Regions from separate parts of the Shewanella sp. YQ_9 genome, predicted to be linked through region 3. Evidence: predicted binding sites of a transcription regulator. Region 3 holds the regulator's gene; each other region holds the start of a gene.
The links. The regulator NrdR, encoded in region 3, represses ribonucleotide reductase genes. The targets are predictions, from matches to a motif close to AAACACNANATNTNGTGTTT.
Positions count from the first base shown of each region.

Region 1: nrdD (anaerobic ribonucleoside-triphosphate reductase) is a predicted target of NrdR. The motif match lies at 2,855-2,874, and genes of this name have one in related genera.
Region 2: nrdA (class 1a ribonucleoside-diphosphate reductase subunit alpha) is a predicted target of NrdR. The motif match lies at 1,505-1,524, and genes of this name have one in related genera.

Region 1 is NZ_JBICJO010000033.1:68,862-72,941, reverse strand. Features, by position in the region: gene ACF8D4_RS09735 (DEAD/DEAH box helicase) at 1-620, opposite strand, end outside; gene rssA (patatin-like phospholipase RssA) at 840-1,787, shown strand; gene ACF8D4_RS09725 (hypothetical protein) at 1,946-2,689, shown strand; gene nrdD (anaerobic ribonucleoside-triphosphate reductase) at 2,900-4,080, shown strand, end outside.
Region 2 is NZ_JBICJO010000062.1:20,308-24,387, forward strand. Features, by position in the region: gene ubiG (bifunctional 2-polyprenyl-6-hydroxyphenol methylase/3-demethylubiquinol 3-O-methyltransferase UbiG) at 1-527, shown strand, start outside; gene ACF8D4_RS17075 (HAD family hydrolase) at 532-1,200, shown strand; gene nrdA (class 1a ribonucleoside-diphosphate reductase subunit alpha) at 1,684-3,972, shown strand; gene nrdB (class Ia ribonucleoside-diphosphate reductase subunit beta) at 4,032-4,080, shown strand, end outside.
Region 3 is NZ_JBICJO010000070.1:104,192-108,271, forward strand. Features, by position in the region: gene ribBA (bifunctional 3,4-dihydroxy-2-butanone-4-phosphate synthase/GTP cyclohydrolase II) at 1-794, opposite strand, end outside; gene ACF8D4_RS19605 (riboflavin synthase) at 876-1,532, opposite strand; gene ribD (bifunctional diaminohydroxyphosphoribosylaminopyrimidine deaminase/5-amino-6-(5-phosphoribosylamino)uracil reductase RibD) at 1,533-2,657, opposite strand; gene nrdR (transcriptional regulator NrdR) at 2,698-3,150, opposite strand; gene glyA (serine hydroxymethyltransferase) at 3,260-4,080, opposite strand, start outside.

The DNA of each region.
Region 1 (4,080 bases), on a different contig from region 3:
TGCAGTGGATCATTGAGCAAGGTGGCGGCGATATCATTGACCTCTTCATGTTCCAGAGTGGCCGAGAACATCAGGGTTTGACGCCGTCTATGGTTGGCGGCGTCGTTGATTGCCTTGAGTTGCGGGGCAAAGCCGAGATCCAACATGCGGTCGGCTTCGTCAAGAATAAGCAGTTCCAGCCCTTCCAGATACAGATGGCGTTGTGACAGGTGGTCGGCAATCCGTCCCGGGGTGGCGACGATAAAGTGTGGATCCCGCGCCAGCGCCTTGGCCTGATCGTTGAAGTTTTCCCCGCCAAGCACACTGATGGCCCTATATTGGGTATTGGCAACCAACAGACGCAGCTGGGCGTAAACCTGGTTGGCCAGCTCACGGGTCGGAAGGAGTATCAATACCCTGGGATCGCGCTTGCTGAGCGCCTTGGTGGAGATCACCCTTTGCATTGCCGGCAGCAAAAAGGCCAAGGTCTTTCCCGAGCCCGTCTTGGATGAGGCCATCAGGTCTTTCCCGGCCAGCGCTACGGGAATCGCTTCACGCTGAATTTCGGTAGGCTCGTCGATACCCATATGCTTAAGGGTTTGCAGCAGACGCTGATCCAGCGAAAAATCGGAAAAATGCAAAGGTTAACTCCTCAATAAAAACGACCGCACATTATAACGGCTTTTGTGGCGCTGGGCATGTATTTAGTCAAAGGAGTGTCGAAACAGCGGCGACTTTTGCTTAAAAAGGTCGCAAGCTCATGGCTGAAAGCCTGCCGGATAAAATCTGGAGCCGCTCCGGCTTCGGGTGTATGCTGCTTTGGCTGAATGGCATAGCTTGGAGTTTTTTAAGGAGAAAGGATGGCGCAAAGTCATAACCCTTGTATCGGTATTGCCCTCGGAAGTGGCGCCGCCAAAGGATGGGCCCACATAGGAGTACTCAAAGGTCTGGCCGCCATGGGGGTGCATCCGGCCAAGGTGGCAGGTTCATCCATAGGTGCCCTGGTCGGTGCTGCCTATGCCAATGAACGTCTCGAAGAACTGGAAGACTGGGTGCGCAGTTTTTCCAGTTGGGACGTGTTGGGATTGATGGATATCAGTTGGGGCCGGGGCGGACTCATCAGTGGTGACAAGGTGTTCAATGCCATTCAGGACCGCATCGGCGATCTCTTGATTGAGGAGCTCAAATATCCCTTTACAGCGGTGTCGACCGACCTCTACTCAGGGCAGGAGATCTGGTTCCGTCAGGGCGACTTGCGCCAGGCCGTCAGGGCTTCCTGCTCCATGCCAGGGATCATGTCGCCGGTGCGTCAGGGCCATCGTTGGTTGGTGGATGGCGCAGTGGTGAATCCCATTCCCGTGTCTGTGGCCAGAGCCATGGGGGCCAGTTTGGTGATAGGTGTCGATCTGCATGGTCACAGGCGCGAACAGTTGCAGGTACTGCCGGTGGCACTCAACAGTGAAGAGCACTCATTACAGAACAAAGTGGTGGGGCATTCCTCCGAGAACGGTTTTATGGATCTGTTGGCCAAGGGCAAGGATTATATTTCCGGCCTGACCGACAAGTTCTCCCTCGGCAATAAGGCCGAACCCGGCATGTTGGCTGTGATGTCACAGTCGATGGATATTCTGGAGCAGCGCCACAAGCGCGCGCGCTTGATGGGTGACCCACCGGATATCTGTATCGTGCCCAAGGTGTCTGACATAGGCACCATGGAGTTTCACCGTGCCAGTGAAGCCATTGCCGCCGGTGAGAAGGCGGTGCAGCAGGCCTCGCATCTGATTGATGCGGCGTTGGGGCGTCTCTGAAACAGGCGCTTTTTTGTTAGTGCTTGGTATGGGCACACTTCCTGCATAGTCAGCACATCATCAGCATCAAGGCGCTTCAAGGGCGATTTTTTGACAATTTTTCTGACAATCTTGTCTTAAAAACAACCGCTTGGGCGTCGATATGACGGAAAACTGACATGCAGCCTATCCATTCCTCTGTGGATCCCAGATTGTCCGGGGTCGATGCCTATGGCGTCAACAATCGTCTTACCAGCGGCAGCGGCCTCTCGGTTGTCGACACTGAAACGGTCAATGACAGCAAGAGCCAGGGCTCTGCCTCGGCAAACATAGGGCAGGACAGCATATCCCTCTCCAACGATGGTAAAAGAGCCGCGCGGGTGCAGGAGTTGGCCAAGGAATTTTTCGGCTCAGGCCAGTTCAGCAGTGCCGATTTACCCAAGCTGCTGGCGCGCCTCGGCGACGAAGGGCTGTTGTCTGAAAGCCAGATGGCCAGATTGCAGGGCAGCGGCCTGATGGGAGTTGATACCAAGGATAACGCCAGCCTCAAGGAGTTTATTCAAGGCCAGATTGGTTTGCTCAGACAACAGGCCAGTCAAAGCCCTTTGCTCAATGCACTCAAGGGGGCGGACAGCCTGATGGGCAATATGGGGATGATGTATACCCCATCGAGCTCTTTGGCGGCCAACAAGGTGGCAGCTCAGTTAGACGCCGTGCTCAAGGGAGAAAACCAAACTGCCGAGAGCGCAGAGAACAACAGCAACAAGCTAGCGGCCAAGGCCGATTCCGCACAGCAAGATCCTCAACTGTTATCCCGGCTCAGTGGTGTCAGCGCTCTGATGCGCACCGCAGCAGCCATAGGCAGCCAGCAGCAGGGCAGTGGGCAAATCAATAGTTATCTGGCCTTGGCAAAGAGGTACTGACTAGCGGCCGTTTGGGTCTCGGTCAAGGGAAAAATCTCCACAAGTTGTGCTCGTCGGCACTAATCCCATAGTGTTGTTCATCCTCTTCAATACCATGATCCAGATCATGGTATTGAAGAGCGATTTGTCGCTTAATTCTCTACATATTGTGCTTGGTTAATAAAACACCACTATATATGGTGTTAAATAAACAACATGGAGATTAGAGAAATGCCGGTAGTGATTAAGCGGGACGGGTGCCGTACTCAGTTCGATGAAACAAGGATAAGGGATGCGGTGCTGGCAGCCTCTAGCCACTGCGGTATAGAAGATGTGGACTATGCGGCCACAGTCGCAGCGCTGGTCACCCAGGCGGTAACCGACAAGGCTGAGGTCAATATCCAGGAGTTGCAGGACAGGGTCGAAAACCTGTTGATGGAAGGGCCGTACAAACAAGTGGCCCGTAGCTACATTGAATATCGTCACGACAGAGATATCTGCCGTGAATCCAGCAGCCGACTGAATCTGGAGATCCGCGGCCTGGTCGAGCAGAGCAACGCGACCTTGCTCAACGAAAATGCCAATAAAGACTCCAAGGTGATTCCCACCCAGAGGGATCTCCTAGCCGGTATTGTCGCCAAACATTATGCCAAACATCATATCCTGCCCAAGGATGTGGTTGCCGCCCATGAGGCCGGTGAGATCCACTATCACGATCTCGACTATTCGCCTTTCTTCCCTATGTTCAACTGTATGCTGATCGATCTCGGTGGCATGTTGACCCAAGGGTTTAAGATGGGCAATGCCGAGATTGAGACACCAAAATCCATCTCGACTGCGACCGCAGTTACCGCGCAGATCATCGCCCAGGTCGCCAGCCATATTTATGGCGGCACCACAATCAACCGCATAGATGAAGTGTTGGCCCCTTTTGTGGCCAAGAGCTACGACAAGCATTATCAAACTGCGCTCAAGTGGGGGATTACCGATGCCAAGGCGTTTGCCACAGAGCAGACCAAGAAAGAGTGTCACGACGCCTTCCAGTCGCTGGAATATGAGGTCAATACCCTGCATACCGCCAATGGTCAGACGCCTTTTGTTACCTTCGGTTTCGGTTTGGGTACCAGCTGGGAGTCGAGGCTGATCCAAGAGTCTATTTTGCGGATCCGCATGGAAGGCCTTGGCAAGAACCGCAAGACAGCGGTTTTCCCCAAGTTGGTGTTTGCCATTCGTGATGGTATCAACTATAAGGCCGGCGACTGCAACTACGACATCAAGCAGTTGGCGCTCGAGTGTGCCAGCATCCGCATGTATCCGGATATTCTCAACTATGAGCAGGTGGTCAAGGTTACTGGCTCATTCAAGACTCCTATGGGTTGTCGCAGTTTCCTTGGCACCTATGAGGAAAACGG
Region 2 (4,080 bases), on a different contig from region 3:
GTGGCATTCTGTCCGAGAGCATGGCCCGCATTGGCGCCAAGGTCACCGGGTTGGATATGGGCTTTGAGCCGTTGGAAGTCGCCAGGCTGCATGCACTGGAAGCCGGCGTCAGCATAGACTACCTGCAGGAAACCGCCGAAGTGCATGCCCAGAATCATCAGGGGCATTACGACACTGTTACCTGTATGGAGATGCTCGAGCATGTACCGGATCCGCAATCTGTGATCCAGGCTTGTTGCGATATGGTCAAGCCCGGAGGTTGGGTGTTCTTCTCCACCATTAACCGCAACATCATGTCCTGGGTGCAAACCATACTCGGTGCCGAGTATGTGCTGAAAATGCTGCCGGCAGGTACCCATGACCACAGTAAGTTTATCCGCCCATCCGAATTAATTGCCATGGCAGAAAACACCGAACTATTGTGCCGTGACGCGCTGGGCATCAAATACAACCCCTTGAGTGGCGTATTCAGTTACACCAAGAGCGTTGAAGTCAACTATATGATTGCCTGCCAACGCCAGGACTGATGCCATGACGCCTAAGCTGCCGTTTCAAGGGATTCTGTTCGACTTGGACGGGACTCTGGTGGATACCGCCGAGGACCTGACCGAAGCACTGGCCTTGGCCCTTGCATTCCATGGGGTATCGATAGAGGATAAGCGCAAACTTCTTCGCACTCTGGCCTCTCACGGCTCGCTTGCCATGGTGCAAGCCGCCGTGCCCCAAGCCTCAGCCGAGGAACAGGAGCATCTCCGGCAAGCGATGCTCAGGGAATATGATGCGGTTAACGGCCAAAAAGCCTGTTTGTTTGAAGGCATAGAAGCCTTGCTGGACAGTGCCCTATCAAGAGCCTTACCGCTGGGGATTGTCACCAATAAACCGGCGCGTTTTACCCGGCCCTTGTTAGAGCGCATGGGGCTGCTTAAGCGCTTTGATGCTGTGGTCAGTGCCGATACAACCCTCTATCGTAAGCCCCACCCAGCCCCTATGTTGCTGGCTGCTCAGCAGCTTAACTGCGCTCCCGAACGTATTCTCTATCTTGGCGATGCCGAGCGCGACATAGCAGCGGCGCAGGCGGTGAATATGCCCTCTGCCATCGCCATGTGGGGATATCTGGCGGCCGAGGATAAACCGGCGGAATGGGGTGCCGATTGGCAGTTAAATCATCCACAGGCAGTGATGTCGCTGCCATTGTGGTAACAAGGTAAGACAAGCACTAAATTGGCACTGTTTTCCTGAGTAGACAAGACCTTAAAGAAAGTCGCAGTCCGGATGCTGCTTTAACCGACCGGATCTGCGCGGGATCGCGGATCGCTGCTTATTTTAGCAGTCGATCACCTTGAGTGAGATCGCTTGAATTTTGACCATGACGACTGTGCGCCAGCAATGATGCCGCTTTGCGGAATCGGCCAGTCAATATCCTCAAGATATCCACAAGATATACCCAAAACTCAGGCTTGCAAAAAGTGCCATACCTCACTATCTTGTTATCCAAAATATAGAAAAACACCATATCTTGTGTATCGGTAGCAATCAGACATACTAGTCTTGCACTGGAAACTCCCGGTTAACAGAGCCCTCTCGGGCCGCCGTCGTTAACTGTTCGGTTGATTGTTTTACAAGGGAAGGTTTAATGACGCCGTCGCGTCATTTCACAGATATTACAACCAAGGCCTATCTTCAATGAATAGCACTATGACAGTTACCAAACGCAGTGGCGCACGCGAGACGATAGATCTCGATAAGATCCACCGCGTTATCACCTGGGCAGCCAAAGGATTAAACAACGTCTCGGTTTCCGAGGTGGAGTTGCGTTCTCACCTGCAGTTTTTCGATGGCATCCCCACCGAGGCCATCCATGAAACCATTATCAAGGCTGCCGCCGACCTGATCTCTCCCGACTCTCCGGACTATCAGTTCCTGGCCGCTCGCCTTGCTGTTTTTCATTTGCGTAAGAAGGCCTTTGGTCAGTTTGAGCCGCCAAAACTGTACGATCATGTCAGCAAGTTGGTCGCCATGGGCAAGTACGACAAGCATGTGCTGGAAGACTACAGCCGTGAAGAACTGGATGTGCTCGACAGCTATATCGACCATTGGCGCGATATGAACTTCTCCTATGCCGCCGTCAAACAGCTGGAAGGCAAGTATCTAGTGCAAAACCGTGTGACTCATGAAGTCTACGAAAGTGCCCAGTTCCTCTATATTCTGGTGGCCGCTTGCCTGTTTGCCCGTTATCCGAAGGAAACCCGGCTGCAGTATGTCAAAGACTTCTATGATGCGGTTTCTACCTTCAAGATCTCTTTGCCGACCCCTATCATGTCCGGCGTGCGTACGCCGACCCGTCAGTTCAGCTCTTGCGTGTTGATCGAGTGTGACGACAGCCTGGACTCCATCAATGCCACGGCCTCTTCCATCGTCAAGTATGTCAGTCAGAGAGCCGGTATCGGTGTGAATGCCGGCCGCATTCGCGCTCTGGGAAGCCCTATTCGTGGTGGTGAAGCCTTCCACACAGGTTGTTTGCCTTTCTACAAGTATTTCCAGACTGCGGTGAAATCCTGCTCCCAGGGCGGCGTTCGCGGCGGTGCTGCAACTCTGTTCTACCCTATCTGGCACCTGGAAGTTGAATCGCTGCTGGTACTGAAAAATAACCGTGGTGTTGAAGACAACCGTATCCGTCACCTGGACTACGGCGTACAGATCAACAAGCTGATGTATCAGCGGATGATTAAAGGTGAGAACATCACCCTGTTCAGCCCATCGGACGTTCCCGGCTTATATGACGCCTTCTTTGCCGATCAGGACGAGTTTGAGCGCCTGTATGTGAAATATGAGCAGGACCAGAGCATTCGCAAGAAGACCCTAAAAGCGGTCGAGCTCTTCTCGCTGATGATGCAGGAGCGCGCCTCCACAGGTCGTATCTATGTGCAGAACGTGGATCACTGTAACACCCACAGTCCGTTCAACGCCGAAGTGGCCCCAGTGCGTCAGTCCAACCTGTGTCTTGAGATTGCCCTGCCAACCAAGCCACTGAACAATATTGACGACCCAAATGGTGAAATCGCCCTTTGTACTCTGTCAGCGCTGAACCTGGGTGCGATAAAAGACTTGGGCGAACTGGAAGGCCTTGCCGATTTGGCTGTGCGCGCCCTGGATAACCTGCTGGACTACCAGGACTACCCTATTCCTTCTGCCAAGACGGCATCGATGAACCGCCGCACTCTGGGTATCGGGGTCATCAACTTCGCCAACTATTTGGCCAAGAACGGCGTGAAATACTCTGACGGCAGCGCCAACGGCCTGACCCACAGAACATTTGAAGCCATACAGTACTACCTGCTCAAGGCCTCGATGAATCTGGCCAAAGAGCTGGGTGCCTGCCCGCTGTTCCATGAGACCACTTATTCTCAGGGGATCATGCCGGTAGATACCTACAAGCGGGATCTGGACAAGATTTGTGATGAGCCGCTGCACCTGGATTGGGATGCTCTGCGTCACGATATCAAGCAGCATGGCCTGCGTAACTCGACTCTGTCGGCACTGATGCCATCCGAGACCTCTTCGCAGATCTCCAACGCCACCAATGGTATTGAGCCTCCACGCGGCCTTATCAGCGTCAAGGCCAGTAAAGATGGCCAGCTCAAACAAGTGGTGCCCGATTACGAAGAACTCAAGGACAAGTACGAACTGCTGTGGCAGATGCCCGGCAACGACGGTTACCTGCAGTTGGTGGGTATTATGCAGAAGTTTGTCGATCAGGCGATTTCGGCCAATACCAACTATGACCCATCCAAGTTTGAAAGTAACAAGGTTCCGATGAAGCTGCTGCTCAAGGATCTGTTGACCGCCTACAAACTCGGGGTCAAGACCCTTTACTACCATAACACCCGTGATGGTGCTTCCGACAAATTCGATGACATTACCAGCATTGAGAAGGAAGACGACGGTTGTGCCGGCGGCGCCTGCAAGATTTAAGCAGGATTAAGTAACAAGTTCGGGGCCCAGGTGGCCCCGTTGTTTGGAAAGAGTAGATCATGGCTTATTCAATTTTTTGTCAAACCCCCAACGATGCCACCCGCGAAC
Region 3 (4,080 bases):
CGCTCAGAGAACAGCAGGTCATTAATGGTGTTTTGCAGGTGTACCCGCACCAGAATATTGTCAACAATCTCGCCCTTGACCATGGCAAAGTGCAGTTGATTATCTATGGTGTCGCGAAAGGTGTGTAGCTCAAACTCACCGAAACGGGTAGGCAGCTTGCACCTGGCCTCACGCACCACTGTGGTTTCTGTGTTATTGCGGTAATTGATCAGATCGGCAATGGTGCCCATCTTAACGCCGTGCTCCTTGGCGAACACTTCCAGATCCGGACGGCGCGCCATGGTGCCATCCTCGTTAAGGATCTCCACGATCACAGCCGAAGGTTCCAAACCGGCCAAACGCGCCAGATCGCAACCGGCTTCGGTATGACCGGCGCGCACCAGCACTCCGCCATCCTGCGCCATCAAAGGGAAGATATGCCCGGGCTGAACTATGTCGGACGGCGTGGCATTTTTAGCCACAGCCGCCTGTACTGTCACGGCGCGGTCATGGGCGCTAATACCTGTGGTCACCCCTTCAGCGGCCTCGATGGAGACGGTGAAGTTGGTCGAAAACTGGGCGTTGTTATTGCTGACCATCAGCGGCAGATTCAGCTGCTGGCAGCGAGCCTTGGTCATGGTTTGGCAGATAAGACCACGGCCGAAGCGAGCCATGAAGTTGATCGCTTCCGGGGTAACTTTCTCCGCCGCCATGATGAGGTCGCCCTCATTTTCTCTGTCCTCATCGTCCATCAGGATAACCATTTTGCCCTGACGAATATCCTCGATGATCTCTTCGATACTGTGTAGCGCCATTGTAAGACCTTTATCTCTTGTTCTGTGTAATCAATGAATTCTAACCTGTTAGCGCGCGATAACCAGTGGGCTGGCGCACATCTAGCGCATGAAGCCGGCCTTGGCGAGCATAGCCAGGGTGACACCTTCGCTCGGCTGCGCTTCCTCTTTGTGCTGCATCAGACGCTCAAGATAGCGGGCTATCTGATCCACCTCCAGATTGACCTTATCGCCGGGGCGCAGCTCAAGCAGAGTGGTTTCACTGGCGGTATGCGGCACTATGGTGAGACGGAAATTGCGGCCATCGACCTCGTTAACCGTGAGGCTGACGCCATCGACGGTAATGGAGCCTTTATGGGCAATGTAACGGGCCAGCTCAGCGGGTGCCTCGAGCCAAAACTCCAGCGCCTTGCCCCTTGGAGTCACACTGATGACCCGCGCCATACCATCCACATGGCCACTGACCAAGTGCCCACCCAAGCGGGTGTTTGGCGTGACCGCCTTTTCCAGGTTGACTTTGGTGCCGACGCTGTAGCGGTCAAAGCCGGTGAGACTGACAGTTTCGGCCGAAACATCGGCCACATAACCCTCCGCCAGGCGTTCAACCACGGTCAGACACACGCCGTTGGTGGCAATGCTATCGCCCAGACGCACATCACTGAGATCCAACTTGCCGCTGGCCACAGTCAGACGAATATCATCACCACGGCGCTCCAGTGCCCGTATTGTACCGACAGCTTCAATTATTCCGGTAAACATTCAATCACCTATCTTGAGAGTAAGCCGGGTATCATTGCCAAGCTTACGTTGATCTGTTACCCGTATCGCCGGGGTATCGGCTATCTGCTGATAGTTTGGCAAGGCCAGCAGGTTTCGGCCAGCGGCGCCAAGCAGTTTCGGGGCTTGATAAAGCAGCAGTTCATCGGCCAACCCGGCACTAATAAAGGCGCCGCAAAGCGTTGCCCCGGCCTCGACCAACACCGCATTACAGCTCTGGCTCAGGTGTTGCAGCAACGCCGCGATATCGACTCTGTTGTCTTCACCGGCCAGCACCAAAGTGGTGACATAAGGCGGCAAAGCGGCTAGGAATTCATCCTCATAGGGACGGCAGCTGACCAAGAGCACCGGGCTGGCAATTTGCAACAGCCTGGCATCGAGCGGCATACGGCAGTTGCTGTCGAGTATCACTCGCAGCGGTTGAATAAGCTGTTGCTCGCTGAGGGTTTCACCCAGGCTGCCAAGCTCAGCGTGCCGGACATTCAGGGAAGGGTCATCGGCCAATACGGTTTCAATGCCGGTGAGCAGAGCGCAACTGCGGGCTCTGAGCCTTTGCACGTCGCGGCGCGCCTCGGGGCCGGTTATCCATTTGGACTCACCGTTGGCCAGTGCCGTCTTGCCATCGAGACTCGCCGCCAGTTTGAGGGTGACCCAAGGGCGATTTCGCTCCATTCGCGATAAAAAGCCCGGATTCAACTCTCTGGCCTGCTCGGCCAAGAGACCGCTCTGCACCTGGATCCCAGCTTCCTGCAGCATGCCGATACCTTGGCCGGCCACCTGAGGGTTGGGATCTGTCATTGCCACCACCACCCGCTTGAGGCCATGTTTAATTAAGGCTTCGGCACAGGGCGGCGTGCGACCATAGTGACTGCAAGGTTCGAGGGTGACATAGGCAGTAGCACCGCGGGCCTTGTCAGCGGCCATTTTCAGGGCATGTACTTCGGCATGGGGCTCACCGGCACGCTGGTGCCAGCCTTCGCCGACAATCTTGCCACCGGCATCTATGATGACGCAGCCGACATTGGGGTTGGGGCGGGTTGTATAACGGCCACGGCGAGCCAGCATTATGGCGCGGCTCATCATGGCGATATCAGTATTGGACCACATGGGGGTTTCCGTTACTTAACAGTTGGCTGTGACTGACAGCCTATTTTTTCTCCAGCTTGGCAATCGCTTCACCAAACTCTGACACATCTTCAAAGGCACGATACACAGAGGCAAAGCGAATATAGGCCACCTTATCCAGCTCAATAAGATGATCCATCATCAGATTGCCGATCATTTCCGAGGTCACTTCCCGCTCGCCTGTGGCTCTGAGGGTGGACTTGATCTTGCTGATCGCCTCTTCAATCTTATCCATGGAAACCGGACGTTTCTCGGCGGCGCGCAGCATACCGCCGCGCAGCTTGTCCTCATCGAACGGTTGCCTGCTGCCATCGCGCTTGATCACTCTGGGCATGACAAGCTCGGCACCTTCAAAGGTGGTAAAGCGTTCATGACACAGAGTACATTCCCGGCGACGGCGCACCTGATGACCGTCTGCCACCAGCCTGGAATCTATCACCTTGGTATCCGTCGCACTGCAAAATGGACAATGCATTATGCCTCCTGGTGCTCAGTTGCCGGCAGCGGCTGCTGCTAAATGGCAGAAACAAAAATGGCCGCTGAATTCAGCGGCCATCGAAGTTTATCCTATTCCCTTGAAAAGGTTAACCGTAAACAGGGAAGCGAGCGCACAGTTCCAGCACCTGGCCCTTCACTCGCTCGATAACGGCGTCATCGTGAGCATTGTCGAGCACATCACAGATCCAGCCGGTCAGTTCACGGGCTTCGGCTTCCTTGAAACCGCGGCGAGTGATGGCCGGAGTACCGATACGCACCCCGGAGGTCACAAAGGGTGAGCGGGGATCATTAGGCACTGAGTTCTTGTTGACTGTGATATTGGCACGGCCCAGAGCGGCGTCGGCTTCTTTACCGGTCAGCTCACGGCCAATCAGGTCCACCAGCATCAGATGGTTGCTGGTACCGCCGGAAACTATCTTGTAACCGCGTTCGAGGAACACCTCAACCATGGCCTTGGCGTTATTAACCACCTGCTGCTGATAGGTTTTGAATTCCGGCTCCAGTGCTTCTTTGAAGGCCACGGCTTTACCGGCGATAACGTGCATCAGAGGACCACCCTGACCGCCCGGGAATACCGCGGAATTCAGCTTCTTGTACAGATCTTCATCGTCGGCAGCCGACAGAATCACACCACCGCGGGGACCGGCCAGTGTCTTGTGAGTGGTCGAAGTCACCACGTGGGCGTGCGGCACAGGGTTAGGATAAACACCGGCAGCGATAAGACCGGCCACGTGGGCCATATCGACAAACAGGTAAGCGCCAATTTTGTCGGCGATTTCGCGCAGCTTGGCCCAGTCAACTATGCCTGAGTAGGCCGAGAAGCCGCCGATGATCATCTTGGGCTTGTGTTCCAGCGCCAGCGTTTCGAGTTCGCTGTAGTCAATCTTGCCGGACTCGTCGATACCGT